One region of the Lysinibacillus sp. FSL P2-0066 genome, then DNA from elsewhere that is predicted to be linked to it. Evidence: riboswitches for the same ligand, from Rfam matches in the RefSeq annotation. Region 1 holds a riboswitch; each other region holds the start of a gene.
The links. A riboswitch is a leader RNA that binds a small molecule or an ion and turns the genes downstream of it on or off. The one in region 1 is predicted to bind cobalamin.
Positions count from the first base shown of each region.

Region 2: linked by a shared signal. The riboswitch ahead of mmgD (citrate synthase) and the one ahead of cobT (nicotinate-nucleotide--dimethylbenzimidazole phosphoribosyltransferase) in region 1 are both predicted to bind cobalamin.
Region 3: linked by a shared signal. The riboswitch ahead of MKZ14_RS11280 (glutaredoxin) and the one ahead of cobT (nicotinate-nucleotide--dimethylbenzimidazole phosphoribosyltransferase) in region 1 are both predicted to bind cobalamin.

Region 1 is NZ_CP150202.1:1,199,058-1,204,075, forward strand. Features, by position in the region: gene MKZ14_RS05670 (ABC transporter ATP-binding protein) at 1-1,459, shown strand, start outside; cobalamin riboswitch at 1,556-1,732, shown strand; gene cobT (nicotinate-nucleotide--dimethylbenzimidazole phosphoribosyltransferase) at 1,824-2,879, shown strand; gene MKZ14_RS05680 (trimeric intracellular cation channel family protein) at 2,993-3,598, opposite strand; gene MKZ14_RS05685 (methionine gamma-lyase family protein) at 3,939-5,018, shown strand, end outside.
Region 2 is NZ_CP150202.1:2,268,439-2,273,456, reverse strand. Features, by position in the region: gene prpD (2-methylcitrate dehydratase) at 1-439, opposite strand, end outside; gene mmgD (citrate synthase) at 538-1,659, opposite strand; cobalamin riboswitch at 1,851-2,047, opposite strand; partial or broken gene MKZ14_RS11235 (NUDIX hydrolase) at 2,298-2,785, shown strand; gene MKZ14_RS11230 (hypothetical protein) at 2,842-3,123, opposite strand; gene MKZ14_RS11225 (hypothetical protein) at 3,133-3,519, opposite strand; gene MKZ14_RS11220 (DUF2089 domain-containing protein) at 3,533-3,898, opposite strand; gene MKZ14_RS11215 (ATP-binding cassette domain-containing protein) at 4,089-4,895, opposite strand; gene MKZ14_RS11210 (ABC transporter ATP-binding protein) at 4,909-5,018, opposite strand, start outside.
Region 3 is NZ_CP150202.1:2,279,358-2,284,375, forward strand. Features, by position in the region: gene MKZ14_RS11270 (hypothetical protein) at 182-370, shown strand; gene MKZ14_RS11275 (hypothetical protein) at 370-1,029, shown strand; cobalamin riboswitch at 1,333-1,511, shown strand; gene MKZ14_RS11280 (glutaredoxin) at 1,629-1,853, shown strand; gene nrdI (class Ib ribonucleoside-diphosphate reductase assembly flavoprotein NrdI) at 1,850-2,209, shown strand; gene nrdE (class 1b ribonucleoside-diphosphate reductase subunit alpha) at 2,206-4,299, shown strand; gene nrdF (class 1b ribonucleoside-diphosphate reductase subunit beta) at 4,287-5,018, shown strand, end outside.

The DNA of each region.
Region 1 (5,018 bases):
AACGAAATTTGCCTGCTATCTACAAATGGATATTAAATTAAAGATAATAAAAAGAATTATGGCTATGGACATGGATGAGTATCAATTAAAAGCAAAAGGTGAACTGATGAATAAAATAGAAAATGATACAAAGGCATTTTCTGAAGTAGTATCAGAGTTTTTAAATATTGTTGTAGACTTTATCAGTATAATAATTGTGTTAATAATATTGATCAATCTAAATTTTATTTTAGCTAGTATTTTATTCATAGCTTGTCCTTTAGCACTTATCATTTTTAAATATTATGGAAAAAAAATAAGGATGATGGATACTGCCATCAAAAAAGATTTAGATTCTTATTTAACCTATCTGGGAGAATTACTGTCATCATTTAAATTATTTAAGATATTTAATAATGAGATAAACGCCATAGATAACTATCAAAAGAAAATTACCTTATTATACAAAAATACTCTTGATAAAATGCGTTTAAGCATAAAATCAGGATCAATAATAGAATTAATAAACTTTACAAGTTATTTGATTATCCTTATTATAGGTGCCTACTTTATTTATAAAGGAAGCCTCACGTTAGGAGTATTAATAGCATTCACAACCTATGCCAATAACTTTAGTCAGTCATTTTTAAGATTTTCCCAACTAAATTCATTTTTACAAGAAGCAATTGTGTCTGTAAATAGAGTGAAAAACTTAATGGAAGACAATAAATATCAGCTAAGGAAATTAGAAGTACCAGACTATGTAAATTCATCGCATCATTTTAATAAAGATAAAATAGTATTACGGAATGTAAGCTTTACCTATACTAATGCATTTTCTCCTGTTTTAGAAAATATAAATTTCCAAATACCTTTGAAGAAAATTGTATTGATTAAGGGAGAAAGCGGATCAGGTAAATCGACATTATTGAATATATTATCAGGTTTATACATTAATTATCAGGGTGAAATATTTCTATCCAATCAGAATATTAGATATATTCCTATTGATGTTTATAGAAAAAGGGTATGTTTGGTAACGCAAGAGCATTTTATAATGACAGGGACAATAAGGGAAAATTTGTTATTAGCAAAGCCGGATGCAACAGACGAAGAATTAATTCAAATTTGTAAAATGGTTAACATTTATTCATATATAGAAACGTTAGACTATAAATTTGAAACGCTTATAGGGCATAATGGGCTTGAATTATCTACTGGGCAACAGCAAAGACTTTCAATAGCAAGATCGCTTCTAAGAGATGCGGATATCTATTTGTTTGACGAGATTACTTCTGCGCTTGATAAAGACAACCAAATAAATATAGAATCATTACTTTTATATTTAAATAAAGAAAAACAAAAGACTGTTATATTGGTTACTCATCACCCTGTTTTAATAAATGAAGCAGATAAAATATTTGAAGTTGATAGGAATCAGGTGAACGAGAGGGATTCATTTGTTGTGACAGGTTCTTGATAAGCCTATATTGTTAGAATAGGTGGTGGTACTAAGTTAACACTCAAAAAATTTTTATCTATTGACACTAAAAAAGTTGTAAAGTAGATTTAACATAATTACATAAAAGCAATAGGTGCCCACTAGGGAGAATAGGGAATAAAGTGAAAAGCTTTAGCGGACCCGCCACTGTATAAGGAAGTTTCATAGTGTATGCCACTAGCGAATTGCTGGGAAGGTACTATGAGATGTTGAACTTGAGCCAGGAGACCTGCCTATTTGCTTTAGAAGATATAGATGATGGAAAAGTCTGTAGTTTATTTGTTATGACAATAAACTACAGACTTTTTATTTTGTCTTAATGAGAACGAGAGGAGAAATAATTATGCCATTATTACAAGACACGATTGAAAACATTCAAGGGGTTGATATGAAAGGTATGGAGCAAGCTAGAAAGCGGATTGATGCGCTTTGTAAGCCCCCAGGTAGCTTGGGTAAACTAGAATCACTTGCCGTACAGCTCTCTGGTGTAACAGGACAATTATATCCGACGGTTGACAAAAAGGTGATGATTGTTTGTGCTGCAGATCATGGTGTATGTGAGGAAGGTGTAACCACGAATCCGCAAGATGTTACAGTCTTTCAAACATTAAATTTTCCTAAGGGGGGGACAGGCGTTTGTGCGATTGCGGGCATTACCAATGCAAAGGTGGTCACAGTAGATGTTGGGGTAAAAGCAGATATTCCACTTGATGCTGGTGTCATTATTCATAAAATCAAATACGGTACAGATAACATGGCACAAGGTCCAGCTATGTCCAAACAAGAAGCCATTCAATCGATAGAAGTAGGAATCCGTGTGGCCACTGAGGAAATCATACAAGGTGCTGATGTACTAGGTACAGGGGAAATGGGTATTGGCAATACAACACCAAGTGCTGCGATATTAGCTGTTCTGACTGGATGTGACCCTATAGAAGTAACAGGGTTTGGGGCAGGAGTTGGCCAAGGAGGCATTGCCTATAAAGCGGCGATTATTGAAAAAGCAATTACCTTAAATAAGCCTAATCCAAAAGATGCTATTGATGTTCTGGCTAAGGTAGGAGGATTAGAGATAGGGGCGATGACAGGTATTATTCTTGGGGCTGCAGTTCATCGTAAACCAGTGGTTATTGATGGATTTATTTCGACTATAGCTGCCCTCATTGCTTATAAGCTCGAACCAAAAGTAATCGATTATATTATTCCTTCCCATGCTTCAGAGGAGCCAGGGGCAAAAATTGCCGCTGCATTACTAGGTATTGAACCGATGTTGCACATGAATATGCGTTTAGGCGAAGGTTCTGGAGCAGCCTTAGCCTTTCCTATTTTAGATGCAGCTTGTTCAATGATGAAAAACATGGTGACATTAGAAGAAGCAATGCAGTTGTTAAAAAGATAAGCTAAGTTAATGTCTTCTTCAATCATATAAGGAATGAAACTCATAAAAGATTATTATTAGCCAAAAAATAAAACAGCCAATGACTTAATTTTTGGTCATTGGCTGAATAGTATTTATGCACGATTTAACTTACGTAATGGCAAGCGCCACTTCATCGTATAGGAAAGAATACGTAACGCAGTAATTACCGCGAATAAAATATAAAGGAAAATGTCCCCTGTAAAAACCTCGAAGCCGATTAGTAGTCCAGCAAGAGCTGCCCAAACACCATAAACTTCATCACGGAGAACTAATGGTTTTCTTCTAGCTAATAAATCACGTACAATGCCACCACCTGAACCTGTTAACACAGCAGCTACAACCACAGCACTAACAGGCATATCCAGCTTGACAGCATAAAGTGCGCCTTGAATAGCGAACGCTGATAAGCCAATCGCATCTGTGAAGTTACCCCAACGATGCCAATGTTGAATCAGATGATGCGGAAAAATAAAAAATATCGTAATCGCAGCCAGCGCAATTTGAAACATCATATCCTGTCCCCATAGGGTTGTGACAGGTAGCCCGATGAGTAAATTTCGAATGGCTCCTCCACCAAAAGCAGTGACAATACCAAGTATATATACACCAAATAAATCGTATTCTTCTTCCATGGCAATAATTGCCCCAGAAATAGCAAAGGCAATTGTTCCTATGATACTAAAAACCTCCCAAGCCATCCCTTTCACCCCTTCTATCAATAAATAAACTTTTTTAAAGTTAAAAGACTATTTTACGTAACAGAATCTATGAATTTAATAGCCAAAATCGGTCATTAAATACGCTTCTCGAAATAAGTCCGCACATTAGCTTAGCGTAAAATGCTCTTAGAAACAATAGGCAAGTTTTACAGGTGCACATACAAATTGATAAAATGTGATTAAAATAAAGAAAACATTCGTCAAAAGCGTTCATATACCAGTAGTTGGTTAGGTAATTCTAGAGTGATTGAAGTCAATTTAGATAGTCAATAAATGTTACTGATTGAAATGCGAGACATTGTGAAATGGAGAAGAAAGAATGACGTTTACATCAAATTTATCAATACAAACGCTGTCGTTAGCGACAAAAATTGAGGAGCAAGTTCGGCCTTATCATGCCAAGGTAGAAGAAATGGCGTTTTATAATCAGCAGAAGGTGCTAGCAGCGTTCGGAAAGCATCAAGTAAGTGATTATCATTTACATCCATCAAACGGCTATGGCTATGATGATGAGGGACGGGATAATCTAGAGCGTGTTTATGCAGAAGTATTTGGTGCAGAGGCAGCAATAGTTCGACCACAAATTATTTCAGGCACACATGCAATCACGCTTAGTCTATTCGGTGTTTTGCGTCCTGGTGATGAGCTGCTTTATATTTCTGGTCAGCCGTATGATACATTACAATCCATTGTCGATGGTGGTGATAAAGATACAGGTTCACTGAAGGATTATAAAATCGGTTATCAACATGTGGATTTGCTAGATAATCAGGCCATTGATTGGGCAGGTGTTGAAGCAGCCATTACAGCACAAACCAAAATGATTGCGATTCAACGTTCGAAAGGCTATGCAACACGTCCATCCTTTACAATTGAAGAAATTGCTACTATGTGTGCAAAGGTACGTAAATTGGCTCCAGAAGCTGTTATTTTTGTAGATAACTGCTATGGCGAGTTCGTAGAGGCACAGGAACCTACAGAGGTCGGTGCTGATTTAATGGCAGGCTCGCTCATTAAAAATCCTGGCGGAGGCTTGGCTAAAATTGGGGGCTATATTGCTGGCCGAGCAGATCTAGTGGAGAAATGTGCCTATCGCATGACTTCTCCAGGTATTGGTGCCGAAGCGGGAGCCACATTAAATACACTAGGTGACTTTTATCAAGGGTTTTTCCTGGCACCACATGTAGTATCGCAAGCATTAAAAGGTGCAATTTTTACAGCTGCAATGTTAGAGGAAATCGGTATGAGCACTTCTCCGAGCTATCATGCGAAGCGTACAGATTTAATTCAATCAGTATCTTTCCAAACAGCACAGCAAATGATAGCCTTTTGTCGTGAAATACAAGCGAACTCACCGATAAATGCCCATTATGCTCCTGAACCAGCCTATATGCCAGGC
Region 2 (5,018 bases), 1.1 Mb from region 1:
TCATCATTTCTAAAACATCTTTCACTTTAAGAGGCTCCTTACCCTCTGCCACACGCACGCGACTTAAATAATCTGCCACAGCTAATATGCCACCTAAATTATCAGAAGGATGCCCCCATTCAGCTGCGAGCCAAGTATCGTTGTAATCTAACCAACGAATCATACAACCGATATTAAACGCGCCTTTAACTGGATCAAGAACATAAGATGTTCCTGGAACACGTGTACCATTAGGAACGACTGTGCCTGGTACTACTGGGCCAAGAAGCTTCGTGCATTCAGGATATTGTAAGGCCAAAATGCCACAGCCTAAAGTATCCAATAGAACATAGCGTGCCGTTTCGTATGCCTCTTCACTTGTAATCTTTGTATTTAGTACATAATCCGCAATATCTGTAAGTAATTGATCTGTCTTCGTTATGTCATTTGTTTTAATCATCTATATCTTCCTTTCAAGGCTTGAGTTTGATATACTAGTATGCTGATAGGCATTGGTCAGAATGCCCATCAGCTTTATGGCGAGTTGTTAAAACTTGATTATACCGACAATTCTTCAAGGTTATGACGCTCGCCAATATAATTGACACGAGGTCTAAATAATCGATTATTGTCATGCTGCTCAATCACATGGGCACATAAGCCAGTTGTTCGTGAGCCAAAGAAGATTGGCGTATAGATTTCAATTGGTAAACCAAGCATGTAGTACACGGGTGCTGCATAATAATCTAAATTTGGATACAACCCTTTCTCCTGTGCCATCACTTTTTCACCAGCTTCACACATGTGATATAAGCGATCATCCCCTTGCTCCAAACATAATTTATGCAAGGCTTCTTTCATAATTTGTGCTCTTGGGTCCATCTTTTTCATATAGACACGGTGGCCAAAGCCCATAATCTTTTCTTTATTTTGTAGCTTGTTTTTCAACAATGCTTCAAAGCCTTCTACTGTTTTTGCTTCAAGAAGCATGTACATGACTGCCTCGTTAGCCCCTCCATGTAAATTCCCTTTCAATGATGCGACAGCTCCCGTTAAAGCGCCATACAAATCAGATTGTGTAGAAGCAATGACACGAGCCGCAAACGTCGAATTTGGCATCTCATGCTCACTATATAAAACGAGTGACTGATCAAAAATTTCTTCTTCTAACGCAGTTGGCTTTCTACCCGTAATCATGTAATAAAAATTGGCACTATAGGAAAGTTGACTATCCGGCTCGACAACATCTTGTCCATTTAATACACGATAGCTATTTGCTACGATGTTGGGCATACCACCTAAAAGTCTATATGCTCGCGATAAATTCCTTTCAGTCGAACGATCATTGATGTGCTGATCAAAGCCTGCTAAAACAGAAATTCCTGTTCTCAGCCCATCCATCGCGTGTGTTTCATTAGGTAATAGCTTGAAAATTTGAAATATCTCTTGTGGTACCTGATAATGAGCTTTCAATTTATCCTGTAAGTCAGCCTGTTGCTCGGTAGTTGGTATTTCTCCATGCAGCAATAAGTAAACAATATCTAAATACGAATATCGCTGTGATAATTCAATCAAGTCATAGCCTCGAATAACTATTTGACTTCCTACAGTGTCTAAAAAAGATAGCTTTGTTTCAGCAGCAATGATCCCATCAAGACCTGGTGAATAATTTAACTCCATTTAATGACAGCCCCTTTGTTTAATTATTCTTGTAAGCGTTACCATTCAAACACGACAGAACAACAAAAAAACAACTTCTATCCCTTTTTAGAAGTTGTTAATCTACAAAAGCATGACAGACCAAAAAAACAGTGAATTTAACATGAATTCACAATCATGCAGTAGCTAACACCTCCCTATCCTCGTAGGTTAATTGATGCTTCTTTCGTGGCAGGTCTCCTGACTTATGATCAACGCTCCCATAACACCTTCCCATTTTGATAAACAAAACAGTGGCTTTGTTATCGAGCTCCTAAATACAGTTGCGGGACAGTGTTGGACTCTCACCAACTTCCCTTTTAATCAAATAGAATCCACTCCTATTTGAACCACCAAAATTTAGCATATTCAATTTGTCTTTTTACCTTAACATAGAGTTTTCAAAACAATCAATATAGGTAAAATTCAGAAAAGACTGATTATAAAAAGCTATTTTTCATCTTTAATGAACTATTCTACGTTTTTTAGCAATATTTCGCACAAAAAAGATTATACATTTATCACAATCTATCCATTTTCAAGCATTACAAAGAAAAAAGAGGTTTTTACAAGAAGAAAGGCGAATAGTTTTTTATGATGGATGGATAGGAGAGGCCAATATGGGGTATATTTCAGAATTAAGGAAACACATCGGTGGTAGACCTATTATTAGTGTTGGGGCGACCATTCTTGTGATTAACGATGACATGAAAATTCTCTTTCAACATCGATCAGATACGTTGGATTGGGGATTACCTGGCGGTGCATTGGAGCTAAACGAAACGTTAGAAGAGGCTGCTGCTCTCGTGAGCTTCATGAAGAAACAGGACTTGTGGCTAATGAATTTGACTTGATTGGTGTTTTTTCAGGGCCAGATTATTATTTTCAATATCCAAATGGGGATGAAGTCTATACAGTTATTCATCTTTATGTTGCAAAAAATGTAAGGGGTACTTTGGAGATGAAGGATGATGAGAGCTTAAAACTTACATATTTCAGTAAAAATGAGCTACCAGACCACCTTGAGAAGAGAACGAAACTGCTATTAAGCAATTTAGAAGATAAATTGTGGGATTTAGGTAGTTCATTTGCAAATTACGCTCTTTAAAATAATAAAGAGCATGCTTTTTAATAGAACATGCTCTAATCATTCTTTTTTGGATATTATAGTCTAACCTTAACCTCAGTCCCGTCCTGAGCTTTGACATCGACTAGCACGAGTCCTTTATAATTTTTTAGTTCCTTGATAATCGGCTTGAGCATTTCTTTGTCGATGAGCGGAAAGGTAAAGTCTATTTTCTTTCGTTCGAAGTATGCCTTTGTCCACTTATTGGCTTGTTGCTGAATCCATTTAGAAGTTAAAATGGAGAGGACAATGGTTACCACAGTATAGGGAACTGGGACGGTAAAGCGAACGTCTTTTGCTTTCACTTTTACATGCATCATTCGTCGCCTCTACTCAATGAAGACTGCAACGGTATCCCCGTTTGCTGATTTTATATCTACAATTTGTCCATCTAATTCATTTTCAATCGCTTCAAGAAGAAGATTGATATCGATATCTTTCACGTATTTTTCTGATTGTGGAATACTCGCAGCGATGCTGTGTCCTGCCATCAGTACGGCTTTGACAAGTTTAATCGGCAAATTTACCGTGACATTATCATTTTCGGTGGATACTACACGGACCTTTAACGTTTTATCTAAATACTTTGTTTTTTCCACAAATTTATTCTCTGATTCTTCTTTCTGTTGTAGCACTTGAATCAGTTCTGATCCTTTATCCGCATCAATTTTTCCCTCTTGAATCATGGTTAATACTTTTGTAATTTCCTCTTTCATGGTTCGTTCCTCCCTATTCGTCTTTTAAAAGCTTGATGGCTTCATCTGTTGTGATTTCGCCATTTTCTAGCATACTTACAATTTTTTTCTCGTCTACTGCATTTTTCTTCTTTTCAGCATAGCCAAGGGATGAAATAATATCGTTTAGCTTGCCTCGAACTGTTGGATATGAAACTCCCAGTTCCTTTTCAACCTCTTTAATATTCCCTCGACAGGTTAAAAATACTTCCACAAAATGAAGCTGATCCTTTGATAAGGATGCTAGCTTAGACAATTCAAACTCATTTTCAATGGTCGTGTGACAATGAGAACACTGTAACTTGGTAATTTTCAATGTTTTACTGCAAACAGGGCAATTTGTGATTACTTGATAAGCCATAGTGAACTCCTTCCTTTAAGTTAAATTGATTATATAACAAAGAATTTAAAGAAGTAAATAATAAAAATTAACTTTTTAAATTAAAATATAAATAAAGTTAATCTTGTGATTGATATTATTAATTATTTTTCTGCATTACTTTAATAATTAAGAAAACCCCATTTTTAAAAAATCAAAATGGAGTTTCTGCTTAATTTGGTCTATCCTTCTTTTTTCTTTCTCGTGGGTGTGATGGTAAAATAGCATTGTGTAATTCTTGTGAAGCGGGGTGCTGATATGTCCCATCCTTGCCTATCTCCTCCACTAGCTGACCATGCTGCATCACAAGGATGCGATCTGACATAAAACGTGTGGCCTGTAAATCATGCGAAATAAATATATAGGATAGCTGTAGCTCTTTTTGCAGTGATTGTAGTAACTCTATAATCGTCTTTTGCAAAATCATATCAAGACTACTAATGGCTTCATCTAAAACAATCAGTTTCGGCTTTAATGCAAGAGCTCTAGCTATGTTGACTCGTTGCTGTTGTCCCCCACTGAGCTGAGAGGGATAGTTTTGAGCCATTGCCCACTCTAACTCCACGCAGTCTAGTAATTCCCTTACTTTCTGTCGTCGCTCTAATTTACTGAAATGCTCGAAATTCAAAAACGGTTCTTCTAGTATTTCAAAAATCGTCTGCTTTGGATTAAATGAATGATAGCTATTTTGAAAAACAGCTTGTAAATCTCTCCGAATTATTTTTATATGCTTGCTGGTAGATTCGTATAAGTTGATTCCTTGAAAAAATATCTCCCCATTTGTTGGTCGTTCAATTCCTAAAATAATGCGTCCTAATGTACTCTTTCCTGAACCACTTTGACCGACGATGCCAAGACATTCGCCCTCCTGAAGTGAGAATGTTACCTTCTGTAATATAGGAATTTTTGCTCCTCGTTGAAATAGGGCTGTTCGTTGCGCATAATGCATATCAATATTTTTTACGTCTAGCAGCGTCATTTTATCACCTCTATCATAGCATTCTTGCTTGTAAAAGTTTCTTTGTATAAGGATGCTGAGGCACATCAAAAAAATCAAAAACATTTGCTTGCTCAATGATTTCTCCTTGATACATCACAGCCA
Region 3 (5,018 bases), 1.1 Mb from region 1:
GTGTTGAGTGTGACGAATTTCCTTCATCATACTCATAGTGCGACAACCAAGAAGAGGGTCTCTATTCAGTATAGACGACTTATTTTATATTGGTTGAAGAACTATGTAGTATTTATGTCATAGCTAGCATCTAACCTTTAGAAGGAAGATGCTTTTTTTATGAACGATAGGAGTGAACTAGATGACATCACATTCAATATTATTTTATGAAAATCAAGTAAAGCAACAAATCATGAACAACCTTTCTAGTGAGCACAGTATTTCCCTACAAACTTATATCAAAAAATTAATACAAAAAAATCCTGAAGATTACAAAAGTATTAATTATGCCTATTTAAATATAAAACGCGAATTAGTCGGTACAGTATAATGCTGATAGATGATAAAATTGTAGAGGATAGTATTGATATTGATCAAGACACTCTATTTAGAAATTTGGATCATTTTGAGATAGAGAGATGCTTTGTATTAGAATATTTAGAAATGCTTTTAAGATGGAATAAACAAACACACGCTATATCTGAAGAGAAACTTCAAAAGCTTTGGATGAAACTGATAAGAAAATATAAATTTTCTCTTGATGAATGGGAAAGAAATGCTGGGAATAGGAATATTCATTCTTACCTTGTGAAAGAACAAGGACATGGTTTACAAAGATTAATTCGTTTTTACAGGGAACGGCATGGAGTGAAATGGTTAGAAAATGCCTTTGATTATGGGATGACATTGCTATTGAAATTTGGTGAAATGCCAGCATTAGAAATGTTTTTCCTCACAAATTTAATATGTTACAAATGGCAACTAGATTACTTAGAGGATGAAGAAGTGCAACATTACTTTTCTCATTTAGCAAATGGGAAAGTGAAAGAGGTCTATAATAGCTTTAGGGCTTACGATAGAGAACAAAATCTTTTAACTGCTACTAAATTATATAAACTTATATCCAAATATAATCCTCAATTTCATACAAATTCTGCTGCAACGCCGGAATTTTATAAGGAATTGGCCCTGTTTATTGAAAGGAAATAATATATTCGTAGTGTCAATCAGTCTATTTTTCTTCAGAATCTAGACTGTTCTATGTTAGCTATTCAACTAGATTATCATAGTCATTCTACAATTAATTAGATTTGCTGTAGATCGATTTTAATAGAGAATTTCATACATCATTTAAAATAAATAATTTAATTAGGAAGTAGTAATTATTGATAATCTATTTCGTACTACATAATTAAAAATACTGAATAATCCAAAAATAAAGAAGTTTAGAATCTTGATTTACTTTTCATTTGAAGGATGGTACACTTAAAACTATTGAACAACAACTATATATTGTGTTCGTTTTACAAAGGTACTACTATATGTAGTTTAAAAGGGAAGTTCGGTACAATTCCGACGCTGTCCCCGCAACTGTGAAGCTGACGATGATTGCAACCACTGTGCATTTGCATGGGAAGGGAATCAGAGAATGAAGCAAAGCCAGGAGACCTGCCTTTATAAAACAAATTTATCATTTCTTCGGGGATTAAGAGATGGGAACGTCAGTATTTTTGGTATGTTAACGTTTCCATTTAGCCTATCTCTCTAGAGGAGATAGGCTTTTTTATTTTATGAAAAGAGGGATTTCTATGAAACTTTATACGAAAACAATTTGTCCAAAATGCCTATGGGTAAAATCTGAACTACAACGTGCAGGACTTGAAGCTGAAATTGTTAACATTGATCACGATGAACAAGCAAAGCAAACGATTATTAATGCAGGTTTTTTAAGTGTGCCTGTTTTAGAGATGAATGGAACTTTTATAGGAGATGTTCAGGAAATTGTTTCTCAAATTGAGTTGATTGCCCTATGATCGTATTCGCTAGTCGTACTGGCAATGTGCGCAATGTGGTATCCAAATTAAAGGCAGAATGTATCGAGCTCTCCGAGGAATTGCGATTGAACAAGCCATATCTTTTAATTACCTACACAGATGGTTTAGGTGACATTCCAGCAAAGGTACAACGTTTTTTAGAAAAAAACAGGGATTTTTGTAAAGGAGTAGTTGCCAGTGGGAATAGTAACTTCGGTCATCATGTATTTGGCGCTGCTGGTGAGAAAATCGCTGCTACGTATCATGTACCCCTAGTAAGGAAATTAGATTTACGAGGTAATCAAACGGATTACGAAGCAATACAAACGTTTTATGAAACGAGGGTAATGGGATGAAAACCTATTTAAAGCTTAATAATGACGTACTGAATCGTTATAGTACAACTGGGTTACTTGAGTTAGAAAAGGACCGCGAAGCTACGCGCCGCTACTTTTTAGAGTATGTTAACGTACGTTTGCGTTATTTTATAGATATTGAGGAAAAAATCCGCTATTTAGTTGATGAGGGCTACTATGAGAAAGCATTTATCGACATGTACGAGATGGAATTTATAAAGAAGTTGTACAAAAAAGCCTATGATTATAATTTCCGCTTTCCATCCTTTATGAGCGCAAGTAAATTTTATGATAGCTATGCTATGAAAAGTCGTGATGGGGAAGAGATCTTAGAAAAATATGAGGATCGTATAGTCATTATCGCTTTGTATTTGGCTCAAGGAAATACAGCTCTAGCAGAACGCTCTGTCGAAGCGATGATGGAAGCTTATCAGCCAGCAACACCAACTGCTTTAAATAGTGGCAAGAAAGCACGTGGTGAATTAGTTAGCTGCTTTAAATTATCAATGGATGACTCCATGAATAGTATTGCCGAAAATATTGGCTATTGTTTAGAGCTATCACGCCTTGGTGGTGGGGTTGGGGTCAACCTAACAGATTTACGCCCTTTAGGTGATCCAATTAAAGAGATATTAAATCGTGCAAGTGGTGTCATCCCAGTAGCAAAACTGTTAGAAAATTCTTTCAGTTATTCGAATCAGCTAGGGCAACGAAATGGCTCAGGTGTTGTCTATCTAAATATTTTCCATGCAGACATAGAAAATTTCATTTCATCAAAAAAACCAAATGCGGATGATAAAATTCGTCTTGCTACACTTTCAACAGGAATTATTATACCAAGTATTTTCTTCGAACTGATGAAACGTGATAAGGATATTGTTTTGTTTAGCCCATACGATATTTTTAAAGAATATGGCAAACGGATGTCTGAGATTTCCATTTCAGACATGTACTACGAGCTACTTGATAACCCTAAAATTCGTAAAATTAAACGTTTAAATGCACGTAAGCTTTACACAGAGGTGAAAAAAGCACAATTTGAATCAGGCTATCCGTTTGAAATCTTTGATGATAATGTCAATAAGGTACATCCTTTAAAAAATATTGGACGTGTCAAAATGTCCAATTTATGTACAGAAATCTTACAAGTACAAGAGACAAGTATCATTACGGACCAGGATCAACCAAACGACTATGGATTAGATGTATCGTGTAACTTAGGTTCCATCGATATCCATGCAGCAAGTAAAGTGAAGGATTTCGGCGCATTAGTCGATACAGCGATGCACCTATTAACAAATGTATCGCAAATGACACATATTAAAAATGTACCGTCTGTTGCAAAAGCCAACCAATTAATGCATTCTGTAGGGCTTGGCTGTATGAACCTCCATGGGCATCTCGTGACGGAGGGCATCCTGTACGGCTCAAAAGATTCGATTGATTTCATGGATCACTTTATGGAAGCGATGAACTATTATTCTTTGAAATCTTCGATGGAAATGGCGAAAGAAAAAGCTGCAACCTTCTACCGATTTGAGGACAGTGATTATGCATCAGGTAGCTATTTTGACCAATATATCAATAAAATTGACGAAGAACTATCACCTGTTGTATTGAAGGCGCTTGGCAATATACCAATCATTACGAACAAGATGTGGGAAACGTTAAAGCAGGATGTAATGCAATACGGTCTATTCCATTCCTATCGTTTGGCTATTGCCCCAACTGGTAGTATTTCATATATTCGTAGCTGTACGGCTTCAATCGCACCATGTACAGAGCGCGTAGAGGTTCGTGATTACGCCGATAGTAGAACCATTTATCCAATGCCTCATTTAACAAATGACAATAGTCATTTATATGTGGAGGCGTATGATGTGAATCCTTATGATTTAATTGATTTATATGCAGCTTCTCAAAAGCACGTTGACCAAGGTATTTCCATGACGCTTTATGTAACGGACAATTGGACAACCGAACAATTGGCTAAAGTATACATTTATGCGTGGATCAAGGGCATTAAGTCTGTTTACTATGTTCGTCAACGATTACAAAGCTTAGAGGAGTGTGTAGCATGTCAAATATAATTTATGAGGCAGTCAATTGGAATAAGGCAACAAGTGAGCTTGCCCAAATATTTTGGGACCAGCAATGGAAGCAAATTTGGTTTCCAGAAGAAATTGCGGTCAGTAAAGATATTAAACAATGGAAAAGCTTTGAGCATCAGGACACATATAAAAAAGTATTTGCAGGATTAACCTTACTGGATACTGTACAAACAAATATCGGAATGAATCGTGTTGCCGCTTATACAGACGATTTACAGGAAAAGGCTGTCCTAACCGTTTTTGATGCATTCGAGGCGATACATGCCAAGTCCTATTCTTATATTTTCACAACGCTTTGTACAAACGAAGAAATCGACGAGCTATTTGAGTGGGTCAAGAAAAATGAATTTCTACAGTATAAGGCCAATAAAATAGCAGACATTTATAATAGTATTGAAGAAGGCAATCCAGAGAGCTTATGGAAAGCGATGTTCTCATCCGTTATGCTTGAATCTTTCCTGTTTTATTCTGGCTTTTTCTATCCACTCTACTTAGGAGGACAAGGCTTCCTACGAAATAGTGCAGAAATTATTTCACTCATCTTGCGCGATGAATCTATCCATGGGGTAGCAGTTGGATTTTTTGCTCAAAATCTATTCAAGCAATTTTCAAAGGAAAAGCAAGAAGAGCTACATTTATGGGGCTATGAGCTATTATTAGATTTATATCAAAATGAAATGAAGTATACAGATGATATT